Regions from separate parts of the Burkholderia sp. FW306-1C-G01B genome, predicted to be linked through region 2. Evidence: predicted binding sites of a transcription regulator. Region 2 holds the regulator's gene; the other holds the start of a gene.
What was found. The regulator LexA, encoded in region 2, represses DNA repair genes until DNA is damaged. The targets are predictions, from matches to a motif close to ACTGTATNNNNATACAGT.
Positions count from the first base shown of each region.

Region 1 (7,289 bases), on a different contig from region 2:
CTTCGAGCGATGCTTCCCAGTCGCTTTGCGTGACATCGACCGGCAGGACCTGCACGCCGTGGCGCTTCGCGTCCTGCACGAGTTGCGACGGCGGGTAGAAACCCATTGGCTGGCTGTTCAGCAATGCGGCGAGAAAGATCGCCGGTTCGTGGCATTTGAGCCAGCTACTGGCGTAGGCGAGCTTCGCGAAGCTCGCCGCGTGGCTTTCGGGGAAACCGTAATCGCCGAAGCCCTTGATCTGCTCGAAGATCTGTTCGGCGAATTCGGGCGGATAGTCGCGCTCGCGCATCCCGTCGACGATCTTGCGGTGATATTGCTCCAGATTGCCCTTGCGCTTCCACGCGGCCATCGCGCGACGCAACTGGTCGGCTTCGCCGGGCGTGAAGCCGGCCGCGATCATCGCGACCTGCATCACCTGCTCCTGGAAGATCGGCACACCCTGCGTGCGTTCGAGCGCGGGCTTCAGATCTTCCTTCGGGTAACTGACCTTTTCGATGCCCTGCCGCCGCTTCAGATAGGGATGCACCGCTCCGCCCTGAATCGGCCCCGGCCGCACGATCGCCACCTCGATCACCAGATCGTAATAATTGCGCGGCCGCAGGCGCGGCAGCATCGACATCTGCGCGCGCGATTCGATCTGGAACACGCCGACCGTGTCGGCGCGGCAGATCATGTCGTAGGTCGCTTCATCATCCTGCGGAATGTGTTTCAGCGTGAATGGCTCGCCGCCCGGCTCCGGCGGCCCGCGCCACGCGGTGCGCATGTCGAATGCGCGATGCAGCGCCGACAGCATGCCGAGTGCCAGCACGTCGACCTTCATCAGTCCGAGCGCCTCGAGATCGTCTTTATCCCACTGGATCACGCGCCGCCCGTCCATCGCCGCGTTCTCGACCGGCACGAGCCGCGTGAGCTTGCCGCGGCTGATCACGAAGCCGCCGGAGTGCTGCGACAGGTGGCGCGGGAAATTGAGCAATCGCCCCGCCAGTTCGGCCCATGCGCGAATCAGCGGCGTTTCGGGATCGAGCCCGGTCGTCGCGAACTTCTGCAGCAGATCGCGGCTGCCGTCGAACCAGCGGTGCCCTTTCGCAACGCGATCGACCAGCATCGGATCGACGCCGAGCGCCTTGCCGGTTTCGCGCAGCACGCCGCGCGGGCGATACGTCGATACGGCGGCGGCGAGCGCGGCGCGATCGTGTCCGTATTTTTCGTAGATATGCTGGATCACTTCTTCCCGACGCTGATGCTCGAAGTCGACGTCGATGTCGGGCGGCTCGCCGCGTTCCTCGCTGATGAAACGCTCGAACAGCATCGTGCTCTGATCGGGATTCACTTCGGTGATGCCGAGGCAGTAACAGACGACCGAGTTCGCGGCCGAGCCCCGGCCCTGGCACAGGATGTTCTGGCTGCGCGCGTATTTGACGATGTCGTAGACGGTCAGGAAGAACGGTTCGTAGTTCAGCTTCGCGATCAGGTCGAGTTCATACCGGATCTGCTTCGCCACTTTCTCCGGAATACCCTGCGGATAGCGCCCGGCCGCCCCTGCCCTGGTTTCCTGCTCCAGATAGCTCGTCGGCGTGAGCCCCTTCGGCACGATCTCGTCGGGATACTCGTAGCGCAGCGAATCGAGTTCGAAATGACACGCATCGAGAATCGCGCACGTCTGCGCGATCTCGTCCGGCGAGAACAGTTCTGCGATTCGCTGTCGCCTGCGCAGATGCTGCTCCGCGTTCGGCGCGAGCGCATAGCCGCATTCCGAGACCGGCATCCCGATCCGGATCGCCGTCATCACGTCCTGCAGCGGCTTGCATGACCGCCGGTGCATCGTCACGTCGCCAAGCGCAACGATGCGCACCCCACGCCGCGCGCCGGCCGCACGAATCTCCTCGCGTTGCGCACCGTCCAGCGCGCGCTGCAACTGCACGAGCCCCAGCCGCGCACGCTCGCCGAATGTCGCGCGAAACCATGCGACCTGCGCATCGAGTACGTCCGCACGCACCGGATACGCGGGCACGAGAATCGCGAAGCAGTCGGGCATTCCGCGCAAGTGCGCAAACGCCTCGGGCGGCACCGACAGCATCCTCGACGTCAGTCGATACGTGCCCTTCGGCGATGCCATCCGCCGCCACGAAATCAGCTCGGACAGGTTGCCGTAACCCTCGCGGTTCTGCGCGAGCAGCACGAGTCCGAACGCGCCGGGGCCCGGATCGTGGCCAGGTGCGACTTCATCCGGTGTGACTTCGAAATACGAACCGATGACGAGCGGCAGCCCTTTCGCCTTCGCCTCGACATGCATGCGCGGCGCGCCTGCGAGCGAGCATTCGTCGGTGATCGCGATCCCGCGATAACCGAGCTCGAACGCACGCTCGACCAGTTCCTCCGCATGCGACGCGCCATGCAGGAACGAAAAGTTCGAGCGGCAGAACAACTCCGCGTAGTCGGGAAGAAACTGGTATTGCGCAGCCATCACCGCTCACCCGAACAGGCCGTGCAGAAACCAGTGCGGAGCCGACCGACTGCTCGTCCGCTCCCTGAATACCCAGTAGCACGCCCCCTCTTCGCCCTGCGCAACGTAGTAATCGCGCGCGGCCAATTGACCATCGAACCACCCGGCCTCGATCCGTTCCGCCGACGACATCATCCTGAGCGGCGTATGAAATACCGGCCGCTCCCCGCGCATCAGCAACGGCAGCGGCTCGGCCAGCAGCCACGCGGGACGCGGCGGCACGGCCGGCGGACCAGCGGCCGGCTTGCCGGCCTGCGCATCGAGCGGCAGCCAGCGGTTCGCGGCTTCGGGCCGGTGATCGGCGACGGGCGCCGCGCGCAGCACGTTCTCCGCGCCGAGCCGCGCGACCAGCAACTCGAACAGCCGCGCGCGCGTCTCGCGCGTGCCGCCCGGCTCGGGAAACAGATCGTCGGCCGGCGGCGCGACCGATTCGACGCGCGTGGCCTTCAGGCGCACCGCGATCACCGCGGCCGGCAACTCGACGCGCGCGAGCCGCTCGCCGAGCAGCCGCATGAAGTGCGCCTCGTCGCGTACGGGCGCGGCGAACGCGAGTTCGAGCGGCGTCGGCGGCACGGCCTGGCGGCCGCGCTCGTGCTCGAGATCGAATGTCATCGCGGCCAGCGACAGTTGCCGCGCGGCCAGCCAGCCGCAGAGCTGCACGACGAGCCGCCGCGCGGCGAACAGCACGGCTTCCGCGTATTCGACGCGCTCCGGCAATTCGAGCCGCACGTCGAACACGGGCGGCACCGCCATCCACGCAAGCGGCTCGACCGCTTCGCCGTATGCACGATCGAGCGCGGCCAGCAGCGCGGGACCGCAGCGGCGCTGCAGCCCCGCGCGCGGCAGGCGGCGCAGATCGGCGAGCGTGCGGCAACCGAGGCCGTCGAACCAGCCCGCATACGGGCGCGCATCGGGCAGCAGCACACAGGGCAGCCCGTCGAGCGAGCGGACGAGCGACGCGTGGCCGGCGACGCGGCGCCGGATGCGCGCGCGCGCCGACGTGCGCGCGAGCAGCCACGCGCCGCGCCCGGTCGGCGCGGCGGACAGGCGCGCCGCATAACCGAGCGCCGCGAGCGTCGCGCGCACCTGGCGGCACAGCGACGGCAGGCCGCCGAACAGGCGCAGGCTCGGGCCGACGTCGACGATCAGCGTGGCTTCGTCGTCGAGCGCGACGCACGGCGAGAAGCGCAGCAACGCGAGCGCGACCGCGCGCTGCGCATCGGCCTCGCGCGCGGGATCGCGTTCGACGAGCTGCGTCTCGGGCGCGAGCGTCAGCACGCCGCCGCGCTTCATGCCCGCGCGCACGCCTTGCCGGCGCGCGGCCGCATCGGCGATCAGCACGACGCCCTGCTCGAGCACCGCGCAGCCGGCACCGCCGGCCGCTGCGTCAGACGGCTGCGGGGCGCACACGTCGAGCGGCAGGCGCGGCAGATGGATGCCGAGCAAGACGCGCATAACGACTCTCCACGATGGGCGACGGCAGGTCGAGCACGAGCGGCTCGCCGCGCGCGGGCCCGCGACGCTTGACGATATCGAGCGACACGCCGCCCGGCACGGGATGCAGCGCGACGCGCAGCACAGCCGGCGACGGCTGCCGCGCGGCCGACAGCGGGCGCAGCATCACGAACAGCGTGTCGCCCGTGCGCGCGGCCGCGAGATGCAGGCGCCGCAGCGCATCGGGCCGCGCGTCCTGCCAGAGCAGCAGCGCGCCGCAACAGCCGGTCCTGAGCGCCTGCTCGGCGGCCCACAATGCATCCGTGCGGCTGCCGGCGCGCAGCCACAGCAGCGCGTCGGCCGGCACGCCGAGACTGGCGAGCGCGGTCGCATGCGGCGATTGCGGCGGCGCGACGAGCGCGAGCGGACGCCGGGCGCTGACGGTGCGTGCGAGCGCGGGCGCGAGCAGCCGCATCTCGCCGCAGCCCGGCTGTGCGGCCAGCAGTTCGACGAGCCCGCCGACCGGCCAGCCGCCGCCCGGCAGCTCGGCCGACAGCGGCGCGAAGCCGGTATCGATCGTGCGCGGGCCGCCGCGCGCAAGCTGCGAGCCGCGCCAGAGCGTTATTCCCCCCGAGCCGGAATGCATACTTGCGTCGAGCAACGTATCGATGGACCGAGCCCGTTCGTCAGCGGGCCGGATCTGGCTGGGATGGAGAAGAACGGTAGTCACGATCGATCGCTCACCAATACTGTATATATATACAGTATTCTAGCTGAAAATCTCCAAAGCGCGAGAGAGGCGACGATAGGAATTCAGGGCGATATCCAGAGCGTCCTGGCTCGCCGAGCGTGCGCGCTCGGGCAGATCTGACGTCAATAGTCAGCTCTAAGCCACGGGCGCGCCGATGAAGGTCGCACGGCGCTGCCGCCACGCCAATATCACTTGGCAGTCGTGCCGTCTACCCACGTATAGCCGAGATTCGTAATGCCGGTGATCAGGCTCTGGAAGTCCTGGTAGGCCGGCAATCCAAGATCGGGTTCAAGCCAGTACGGATGGAAGAAGAAGGACGCGAAACCGTCCCGCACCGCCAAACCGTATTGAGCATTGGTGACGAGCTGCTGCCATGGATACGAGATACACGAGAACGGGTCGGTATTGCAGATGTTGTACTGGATACTGCCCAGGTTCTCCGGGATGATCCGCTGCCCGTAGTAATCGGCGTTGATGATGTACGGAAAGAACTGCCCGGCCGAAAAATCCTGGTTGGCTGCCCCCGTTCCGAGTTGCGGATTGGTCGCGGTGTAGTAGACGGCCCGCTGGAACGTCGTCGGGAACGTGAGGGCAGTGGCCGCCGCCGCATTCGGCGACATCTGGTACTGCGGCGCGGCCCAGCCGACGACCTTGTAGCCGTTGGCCGTGAACTCGAGTATGCCCTCGGCCATCCTGCCTTCCGCCCATTGAACGGAGTCCTCATCGACGGGACGGTTCTGGACCGCATACCAGAACTCATAGTCGCTGCCGCTGACCGCGGTGAGAAGATTCGGCGTCGAATCGTACTGATGCGTAAGGCCGTGCATCACGATCGAGCCGCCGTGCGCTATCGCGTAGTTCAGCGAACTCTTGAGACCCGTTGCCTGCGCAAGATGGATCGTCTCCGGGACGCCGCCGGTGTAATAGCCGTTCGGATCCGTATACACGGGAATGGTGGCCATCGTGAACGGAATCTGCTTCGAATACAGGTAATTCGTCAGCGTTGTCATCGAACTCGTCGTCGTATACGCGTCGAGGTCCTCCAGACGGACGAGCGCACGGTGATTCACCGGTGCATTGGTCTGCAGGATGTCGTGCAGGATGTCGCATATCACCAGGTATCGATCCGTCGGACCGATGAAGGAAAATGGCACATCCGCGAAATACCAGAGCTTGCCCGAGCGCATGACGTATGGCGTGGTTGCCCCACTCTTGCTGTTCTTGATGGTGACGAGTGCTTGCGCCTTGGTGGCATCGACGATCTGGGTCAACCCGACATCCGGGTCCGCGTTGATGGCGCCGGTTGACGCGTTATACGCGTAGTACTTGACCATCGGCAGATTCTTGTACGTGACCGTGTCGTAGAAGCCGGGATTCGGATTGCTTGACGAAGGCGGCGCGTTCAACCCGGCAATGCCGAGAAAGCTGAACCCGAAGGTCTGGTTGAAGGTATAGGCCGTGTTCCATGCCAGTTGCCACAAGTTGTATTTGAACCAGACCACGGTCTTCGTGGCGGTCATCACATCGCTCATGAACGCCGTCGGAATCGGATTGTTGTAGTAGTCGCCGATGTAGAAAGTGACGTCGTGGTTCGCGACCATTCCGGCCGTGTAGTTCTGTATCGGAACCAGATCGACCGTCGCGTTGAAATGGCCAAGCAGGTTCCTCAACATGATGCTGTATATCAGGCCGAGCTTCGAATACGGGTCGTTGGCCGGATTGTCGTACAGCACGAGCGTACGTGCCGTGGTGACCTGCGCGTGCGCCGTGCTCGGCAACGTCATTTGCGCGAGTCCGGCAAGCAGGGCGATGACAAGCAGGATCTTTTTCATGGCCGTTTCTCTCTAGTCGCGTTGCACGTTGCCACCGGCTTTCTTGACGGACTTCAAGTTGAACTTGGGGCGCCCCGTCTCCTTGTATGCCTTCTCCCATTCCTCGTCGGACATACCTGGCTTCACCTTGACCCGGGCGGAACCGTTGGGTAACGGAGGCGGCTTGATCTTTACGGCAGACGAATTGCCCTTCTCCTGCGCATTCGTATCCTGAACAGCGACGGCGAAGGCGAGCGCGGAGATTAATGTGACGAGTGATCCAACAGTGCTCAATCCGTTCCGAAAATATCGATTGCGATGAGAAAGCATGATTTTCATCCTTCGACATGCGAAATAGTTTCCACTCGTTATGGAAACGAGCACGATGATGTGCCAGTCATAATCGGGGCGTTATGTCGTTATTTGTTGCGTGCTTGATACCGGATAAAAATCCGGAATCGGATAGTTTTGCTTTCAAGCTAGAACCGTACCATCGGTCGCAAATGGGCACGGGATCAGGGCGCCGAAATCGGCACGCCATGGCAATCCAAAATTGTTTGGAAAAAACGTTTCAGGTGTGCAACGTATCCGCTGTCGCTGCCGTCATCCATCGCGCGTGCGTGTAGCGTGAGCGCGGCCCATGTGCGATCACCGAACACGCGCGCAATCCATTCGACCTGGGGCTCGAGCTCTGCGCGTTGGCCGGGAAGTCTGGCGACAGGATCGCGATGCAATCGGGCAGGCCACGCAGGCGCTAAGGGGGCTTTCGGATGCTCGTGATCGAGCTGCG
Region 1 covers NZ_JBYSWZ010000023.1:58,469-65,757, forward strand. The annotation lists gene AC3WLY_RS33130 (error-prone DNA polymerase) at 1-2,464, opposite strand, end outside; gene AC3WLY_RS33135 (Y-family DNA polymerase) at 2,471-3,958, opposite strand; gene imuA (translesion DNA synthesis-associated protein ImuA) at 3,891-4,583, opposite strand; gene AC3WLY_RS33145 (DUF2334 domain-containing protein) at 4,877-6,520, opposite strand; gene AC3WLY_RS33150 (hypothetical protein) at 6,533-6,829, opposite strand; partial or broken gene AC3WLY_RS33155 (error-prone DNA polymerase) at 7,021-7,289, opposite strand, start outside.
Region 1: a site for LexA is predicted at 4,686-4,703, ahead of imuA (translesion DNA synthesis-associated protein ImuA). Genes of this name have one in related genera too.

Region 2 (7,289 bases):
GAGCTTCGCGAATTCGAGCAGCGGCTGCACGAGCGCGCGCGCAGCGTGAGCCGACATCCCGAAATAGCGGCTGAACACGAGCAGGTTCTCGCGCACGGTGAAGTCGGGGTCGAGATTGTCGAACTGCGGGACGACGCCGACACGCTGGCGCGCATGCCGCGCTCGCGATGGAACAGGTTCGCCGCACAGCGAAATGGTGCCCGCATCGGGATACGCGAGGCCGAGCAACATCTTCAGCGTAGTGGTCTTGCCGGCGCCGTTCGGCCCGAGCAGGCCGTAGCATTCGCCGGCCTGTACGTTGAAGGACAGGCCGTTGACGACGAGTTTGTCGCCATAGCGCTTTTCGACGTTGCGGAGATCGATCGGTGCGACGGACATGGGCATGTTGTCGTTGTAAGCGGGTGCGTTCCGCCGCCCGATGCGTGGCCGGTTGGCGAACGGATCGGACGAATGCGGGTCACAGGGGCATGACCGAAGCGCGCAACGCCGGCACGTTATGGCCTGCTGGAATACGAACGAGCCATTCTAGTGCATCGGCTGCGTCTCTTCAGGGCAGGCCTGCACGGTGCGATGCAAGTGTGCACCGATCGTGCACCGCATCATCGCGCACGCGCCGAGCGGGGCGAATCAGCGTTTTCCATCCCTTGCGTCCTGAATTGCGGCGCACCATGATGAATGCGTAGGCTCGTTGTCGCGATAGGGAGGTTTCATGGCTAGCTACAACAAGATTTTGCTGTGTTACGACGGCTCGCTCGAAGGGCGCAAGGCACTGCGTTGCGGCGCCAATCTCGCAATGGACCTGAAGGCCGAAACGCACTTGCTGTCGGTCGTCGACATGCGTTCGAGCATTGCACAAAGCGCGGGTTTGCTGACCGACGTCGCGTGCGGCCGCTTCGAGGAAACCGCGCGCGAAATCCTGCAGGAAGGCGTGAACTGGCTGCGCGAGCGCGGCGTGCAGGCCGAAGGCCATTTCGCGTTCGGCTATCCGATCGACGAAATCGCGAATCTCGCGTCGGAGCTGAAGGTCGACCTCGTCGTCGTCGGCCACCGGTGCCGCAGCGGGCTATCGAGATGGTGGATGGGGTCGGGCAATACGCAACTGCTCGATCGCGTGAACTGCAGCATTCTGGTTGCGTGTTCGTCGGCGGAGGAGCAGAAGGCCGAAATCGCGCGCGAGCGTGAAGCGGCCACGGCGAGCGGCAAATGATCCAATGACGCAATGGTCGCCTGACCGGCGATTCGCACCGGTCAGGCGCCGCACTGCATCCGCGGCGCGGGCGTCGCGCGCGACCGGCTACGCGTGCAGGTCGATCGCGGACAACTTCCACGAAAACAGCCCGAAGCGGTGGAATACTGCCGCATAGCGTGTGCCATCGGCGCTGCGCTGGTAGGTCACGACGAATTCATCGACATTCCGGTAGCCGGCACTGGTTTGCTGCTGATGCGGCGTGTGCGTTGCATCGTTCGCGCTGGCCGGCGCGGCAGATGCCGGTGCCGGCGATGACGCAGCCGTAGCGGCCGCGTTACTGGCTGGAACAGCTGCACTTGCCGGAGCCGGATTGACCGGCGGTGCGGCCGGCGTGTCGGCCGGTGCATTGCCTTGCGGCAGATTCGACCATTCGGGCGGACGCTCGCCCGGATTGCCGCGCGGCGGCAATCCGCTCATCAGCGCGGCCACGCCCTCCGGGGTCGCGTACGCATCGACCATCGGGCCGATCAGTGCGGACCCGATCAGCGCCCCGATCACCGCGAGCGGATTCTCCTTCTTCACCGCGTCGATCCGGCGCATCAACTCTTCCGTGACCTGCTGCTTCAGGCTGATGCGCAGCGACGGAAAATCGACATATTCACTGATGGCCTGCGCATCGCGCGAATCGATCGCCGATTTCAGGCGACCGAGCGCGACGTATGGCGATGCGTATGCATAACCGATCGCCGCAATGACGGCGACGGCCAGTACGGCGATCAGCAGGGACTTGAGCCGCCATGTGCGGCCCGAAGATCCAGTCACGTTTCCTCCGGTGCGGGAATGTTCCGCAATCAGAGACCGCTTTGCGCGGCCGATCGTTCCTCCGCGATGCAGCGATCGATCATCCGGCACACGGCATCGATCGTGCCGACCATGATCAGGCGCGACCGGCCGTGATAGACGCGCACCGGCGCGCGGCGCGCGGGTTCCGCATGATTCAGGCCGGCATTCAGCGATACCCGCGCGAAAGCGGGGAGCGCCGACGGCAGCAGGGACGCCTGCCGTTCGACTGCGACTTCTTCTTTCACAGGCGCTGCCGCGGACAGCGGTGCGCAAGGCGTGCGGCCGCGCAGATGACGCAGGCGACCGAATTGACGGAAAGGCAGCAGACGGGCAAGGCGTTCCATGATGTTCTCCTCAGCGAGACGGAATGTCAGAGTTCGCCCGAGCGGATCAGCCCGACGGCGATGCCTTCCAGCGCGAATTCCGCGCTGCCGGCCTTGACGAAGATGTTTTCGTAATCCGGGTTCTCCGCGATCAGCTCGAGACCGCCCGGCCGGCGCATCAGGCGCTTGACCGTGACGTCGTCGCCGAGACGCGCGACGATGATCTGGCCGTCCTTCGCTTCCGTGCGCTTCTGCACGGCGAGGAGGTCGCCGTCGAGAATGCCGGCGTCGCGCATCGACAGGCCGCGCACCTTCAGCAGGTAGTCGGGCTTGCTGGAGAACAGCGCGGGATCGCACGCGTAATGCTGCGAGATGTGCTCCTGCGCGAGGATCGGGCTACCGGCCGCGACGCGGCCGACGAGCGGCAGCGACAGTTGCATCAGGCCGGCGTGCGGCAGCGTGAACTGGTGCGGGGCGTCGTCGATGCCGAGCAGGCGGATGCCGCGCGATGCGCCGGCGGCCAGCTCGATCACGCCCTTGCGCGCCAATGCGCGCAGGTGCTCCTCGGCTGCATTCGGCGAGCTGAAGCCCAGTTCGGCCGCGATCTCGGCACGGGTGGGCGGGAATCCGGAGCGCTCGATCGCGCGACGGATCAAGTCGAACACTTGCTGCTGACGGGCGGTGAGTTTGGTCATGGCTCAACTGTATGGATAGACAGTGAGCTGTATTTTTATACAGTACTTCGCGAATTTCAAGCGTTACTTGAGGTTCGACGCGATCGCGCCGGTTCCGGCGCGATTTCGCGACGTCCGGACGCCGGTTCATCTGCCGCAACCGTCCATCCCGTATGCGTTAGCACTTTTGAGTATTAAAAAATGAGGAACGATTATTTTTAATCATGTAAGCCGTTCGCTAGACTGGCCCGACATCGCAATACCGACAACACTGGAGAACCAAGGATGGCGAAGCGCAATACGGGGCTGGCGGGCGGAATGGGCCGCCTGATCGCAACACTCGCGCTGGGCGCGGCGGCGGCGCTGGGCGTCGCGACACACGCCCAGGCCGATACGACCTTCCTGAACGTGTCGTACGACCCGACGCGCGAGCTGTATCAGGACTTCAACCAGGCGTTCGGCAAGGAGTGGAAGGCGAAGACGGGCGAGACGGTCAACTTCAAGCAGTCGCACGGCGGCTCGGGCGCACAGGCGCGCTCGGTGCTCGACGGCCTGCAGGCCGACGTCGTCACGCTGGCGCTCGCGTACGACATCGACGCGCTCGCGAACAAGGGGCTCGTCAACAAGGACTGGCAGAAACGCCTGCCCGACAACGCGTCGCCGTACACGTCGACGATCGTGTTCCTCGTGCGCAAGGGCAATCCGAAGGGGATCAAGGACTGGGACGACCTGACCAAGCCGGGCATCTCGATCGTCACGCCGAACCCGAAGACGTCGGGCGGCGCGCGCTGGAACTACCTGGCCGCGTGGGCGTATGCGGTGCACAAGCCGGGCGGCAACGAGCAGACGGCGAAGGAGTTCGTCACGAAGCTCTACAAGAACGCGGGCGTGCTCGATTCGGGCGCGCGCGGCGCGACCACGAGCTTCGTGCAGCGCGGGATCGGCGACGTGCTGATCGCATGGGAAAACGAGGCATTCCTGTCGGTCAAGGAATTCGGTACCGACAAGTTCGAGATCGTCGTGCCGTCGGTGAGCATCCTGGCCGAGCCGCCCGTCGCGGTGGTCGACAAGGTGGTCGACAAGAAGGGCACGCGCAAGCTGGCCGACGCGTACCTGAACTTCCTGTACAGCCCGCAGGGCCAGGAGATCGCGGCGCGCAACTATTACCGGCCGCGTTCGAAGAGCGTGCCGGCGGAACTGACGAAGCAGTTCCCGAAGCTGAAGCTGTACACGGTCGACGACACGTTCGGCGGCTGGACGAATGCGCAGAAGACGCATTTCGCGGACGGCGGCGTGTTCGACTCGATCTACAAGCCGCAGTAACGCCATAACGACAGCGGCGCGCCACGACAGCGCGCCGCATCCCCGACGGGCCGCCGGCGCAATTCATCGCGCCGGCGTTTGCGTCGGGCCCATGAGCAGCATCGATCCAGCAAGAGCATCCGATGACGACGTACACCTTTCGCAAGCCGAGCGCGCTGCCCGGTTTCGGCGTGACGCTAGGCATCACGGTGGCCTATTTGAGCCTCGTGGTGCTGATTCCGCTCGCCGCCACGTTCCTGAAAACCGCGACGCTGTCGTGGGGCCAGTTCGTCACCGCCGTCACGTCGCCGCGCGTGCTCGCGTCGTACCGGCTGACGTTCTCGGCCGCGCTCGGCGGCGCGCTGATCAACGCCGTGTTCGGCTTCCTCGTCGCGTGGGTGCTCGTGCGCTACACGTTCCCGTTCAAGCGCCTCGTCGATGCGATCGTCGACCTGCCGTTCGCGCTGCCGACGTCGGTCGCCGGCATCTCGCTTGCGGCCGTTTACGCGACCAACGGCTGGGTCGGCCAGTATCTCGCGCCGCTCGGCATCAAGATCGCGTTCACGCCGGCCGGCGTGCTGGTCGCGCTGACCTTCATCGGGCTGCCGTTCGTCGTGCGCACCGTGCAGCCGGTGCTCGAGGATTTCGAGCGCGAGCAGGAAGAGGCCGCCGCATGCCTCGGCGCATCGCGCTGGCTGACGTTCCGCCGCGTCGTGCTGCCGGCCGTGCTGCCGGCGCTCTTGACCGGTTTCGCGCTGGCGTTCGCGCGCGCGCTCGGCGAATACGGGTCGGTGATCTTCATCGCCGGCAACGTGCCGATGAAATCCGAGATCACGTCGCTGCTCATCATCACGAAGCTCGAGCAATACGACTACGCGGGCGCGACCGCGCTCGCGGTCGTGATGCTGGTCGTGTCGTTCCTGATGCTGCTGCTGATCAACACGCTGCAATGGTATTTGCAGCGCCGGACGAGCCGCGGCTCGTCCGGCAAGGGCGCAAGCGGCCCCGCGCCCGCGACCGTCGCCGCAACCGCGGCAGGAGGCCAGCAATGAGCCAGAAGGCCACCGTCGTGCTGAAAACCCCGTCGTCGGCCGCGCAAGGACGCGCCGCGAACCGGCTCGACCCCGTCAGCGAGTCGCGCGTCGTGCGCTGGCTGCTCACGGGTATCGCGCTGGTGTTCCTCGCGTTCTTCCTCGTCGTGCCGCTCGCCGCGGTGTTCGTCGAGGCGCTGAGAAAGGGCGTCGGCTTCTATCTCGAATCGCTGGCCGATCCCGACGCATGGGCGGCGATCAAGCTCACGCTGATCGTCGCCGCGATCGCCGTGCCGCTGAATCTCGTATTCGGCGTGTGCGCATCGTGGGCGATCGCGAAGTTCGAATTCCGCGGCAAGGCGCTGCTGACGACGCTGATCGACCTGCCGTTCTCCGTGTCGCCGGTGATCTCGGGCCTCGTGTACGTGCTGCTGTTCGGCGCGCAGGGCTGGCTCGGGCCGTGGCTGCAGGATCACGACGTGCAGATCATCTTCGCGGTGCCGGGCATCGTGCTCGCGACGATCTTCGTCACGTTCCCGTTCGTCGCGCGCGAGCTGATTCCGCTGATGCAGGCGCAGGGCACCGACGAGGAAGAAGCCGCGCGCGTGCTCGGCGCGTCGGGCTGGCAGATCTTCCGCCGCGTGACGCTGCCGAACGTGAGGTGGGGCCTGCTGTACGGCGTGATCCTGTGCAACGCGCGCGCGATGGGCGAATTCGGCGCGGTGTCGGTCGTGTCGGGCCACATCCGCGGCGTGACCGACACGATGCCGCTGCACGTCGAGATCCTGTACAACGAATACAACTTCGCGGCGGCGTTCGCGGTAGCGTCGGTGCTGGCGCTGCTCGCGCTCGTCACGCTCGCGCTGAAGCTGCTCGCCGAGCGTCATCTCGCCGCCGAACTGGCCGGCGCGCGCGACGCCGTTCCCGTACATGCCGGCCCTGTCGCCGCCGTTTCGTCGAAATCGTAAAGAGGCAACCAGAATGGGTATCACCGTCCGTAACCTTCAGAAGCGCTTCGGCGATTTCACGGCGCTCGACAACGTGTCGCTCGACTTCCCGCCCGGCGAGCTGGTCGCGCTGCTCGGGCCGTCCGGCTGCGGCAAGACCACGCTGCTGCGCGTGATCGCGGGCCTCGAGCACGCGGACGCCGGCCAGGTCGTGCTGCAGGGGCTCGACGTCGCGTCGGTCGGCGCGCGCGACCGTCAGGTCGGTTTCGTGTTCCAGCATTACGCGCTGTTCCGCCACATGACGGTGTTCGAGAACGTCGCGTTCGGGCTGCGCGTGAAGCCGCGCCGCGAGCGGCCGTCGGAAGCCGCGATTCGCGACAAGGTGCACGAGCTGCTGAAGCTCGTGCAGCTCGACTGGCTCGCGCAGCGCTATCCGTCCGAGCTGTCGGGCGGCCAGCGCCAGCGCATCGCGCTGGCCCGTGCGCTCGCGGTCGAGCCGAAGGTGCTGCTGCTCGACGAACCGTTCGGCGCGCTCGACGCGAAGGTCCGCAAGGAGCTGCGCGGCTGGTTGCGCCGCCTGCACGACGACCTGCACATCTCGACGATCTTCGTCACGCACGACCAGGAGGAGGCGCTGGAGGTGGCCGATCGAATCGTCGTGCTGAACCGCGGCCACGTCGAGCAGGTCGGCAGCCCGCAGGACGTCTACGATCATCCGCGGAGCGCGTTCGTGTACGAGTTCCTCGGCGCGGCGAACCGGCTGCCGGGCACGGTCGCCGGGCGCGGCTTCGTCGCCGAGGGCGCTGCTGCGCCGATCGAGGTGGACGCCGACTTCGCGGGCCCCGCGAACGCATACGTGCGGCCGCACGACCTGCAGCTTTGGCCGGCAGGAGAAGGGCACCGGGACGGCATCGCCGTGGACGTGCGCCGCGTGATCCCGCTGGGCGGCTCGGTGCGCGTCGAGCTCGAGGCGCGCGCGG
Region 2 covers NZ_JBYSWZ010000022.1:41,889-49,177, forward strand. The annotation lists gene nodI (nodulation factor ABC transporter ATP-binding protein NodI) at 1-378, opposite strand, end outside; gene AC3WLY_RS32595 (universal stress protein) at 710-1,207, shown strand; gene AC3WLY_RS32600 (DUF2939 domain-containing protein) at 1,295-2,011, opposite strand; gene AC3WLY_RS32605 (hypothetical protein) at 2,041-2,376, opposite strand; gene lexA (transcriptional repressor LexA) at 2,403-3,050, opposite strand; gene AC3WLY_RS32615 (sulfate ABC transporter substrate-binding protein) at 3,315-4,352, shown strand; gene cysT (sulfate ABC transporter permease subunit CysT) at 4,475-5,383, shown strand; gene cysW (sulfate ABC transporter permease subunit CysW) at 5,380-6,330, shown strand; gene AC3WLY_RS32630 (sulfate/molybdate ABC transporter ATP-binding protein) at 6,344-7,289, shown strand, end outside.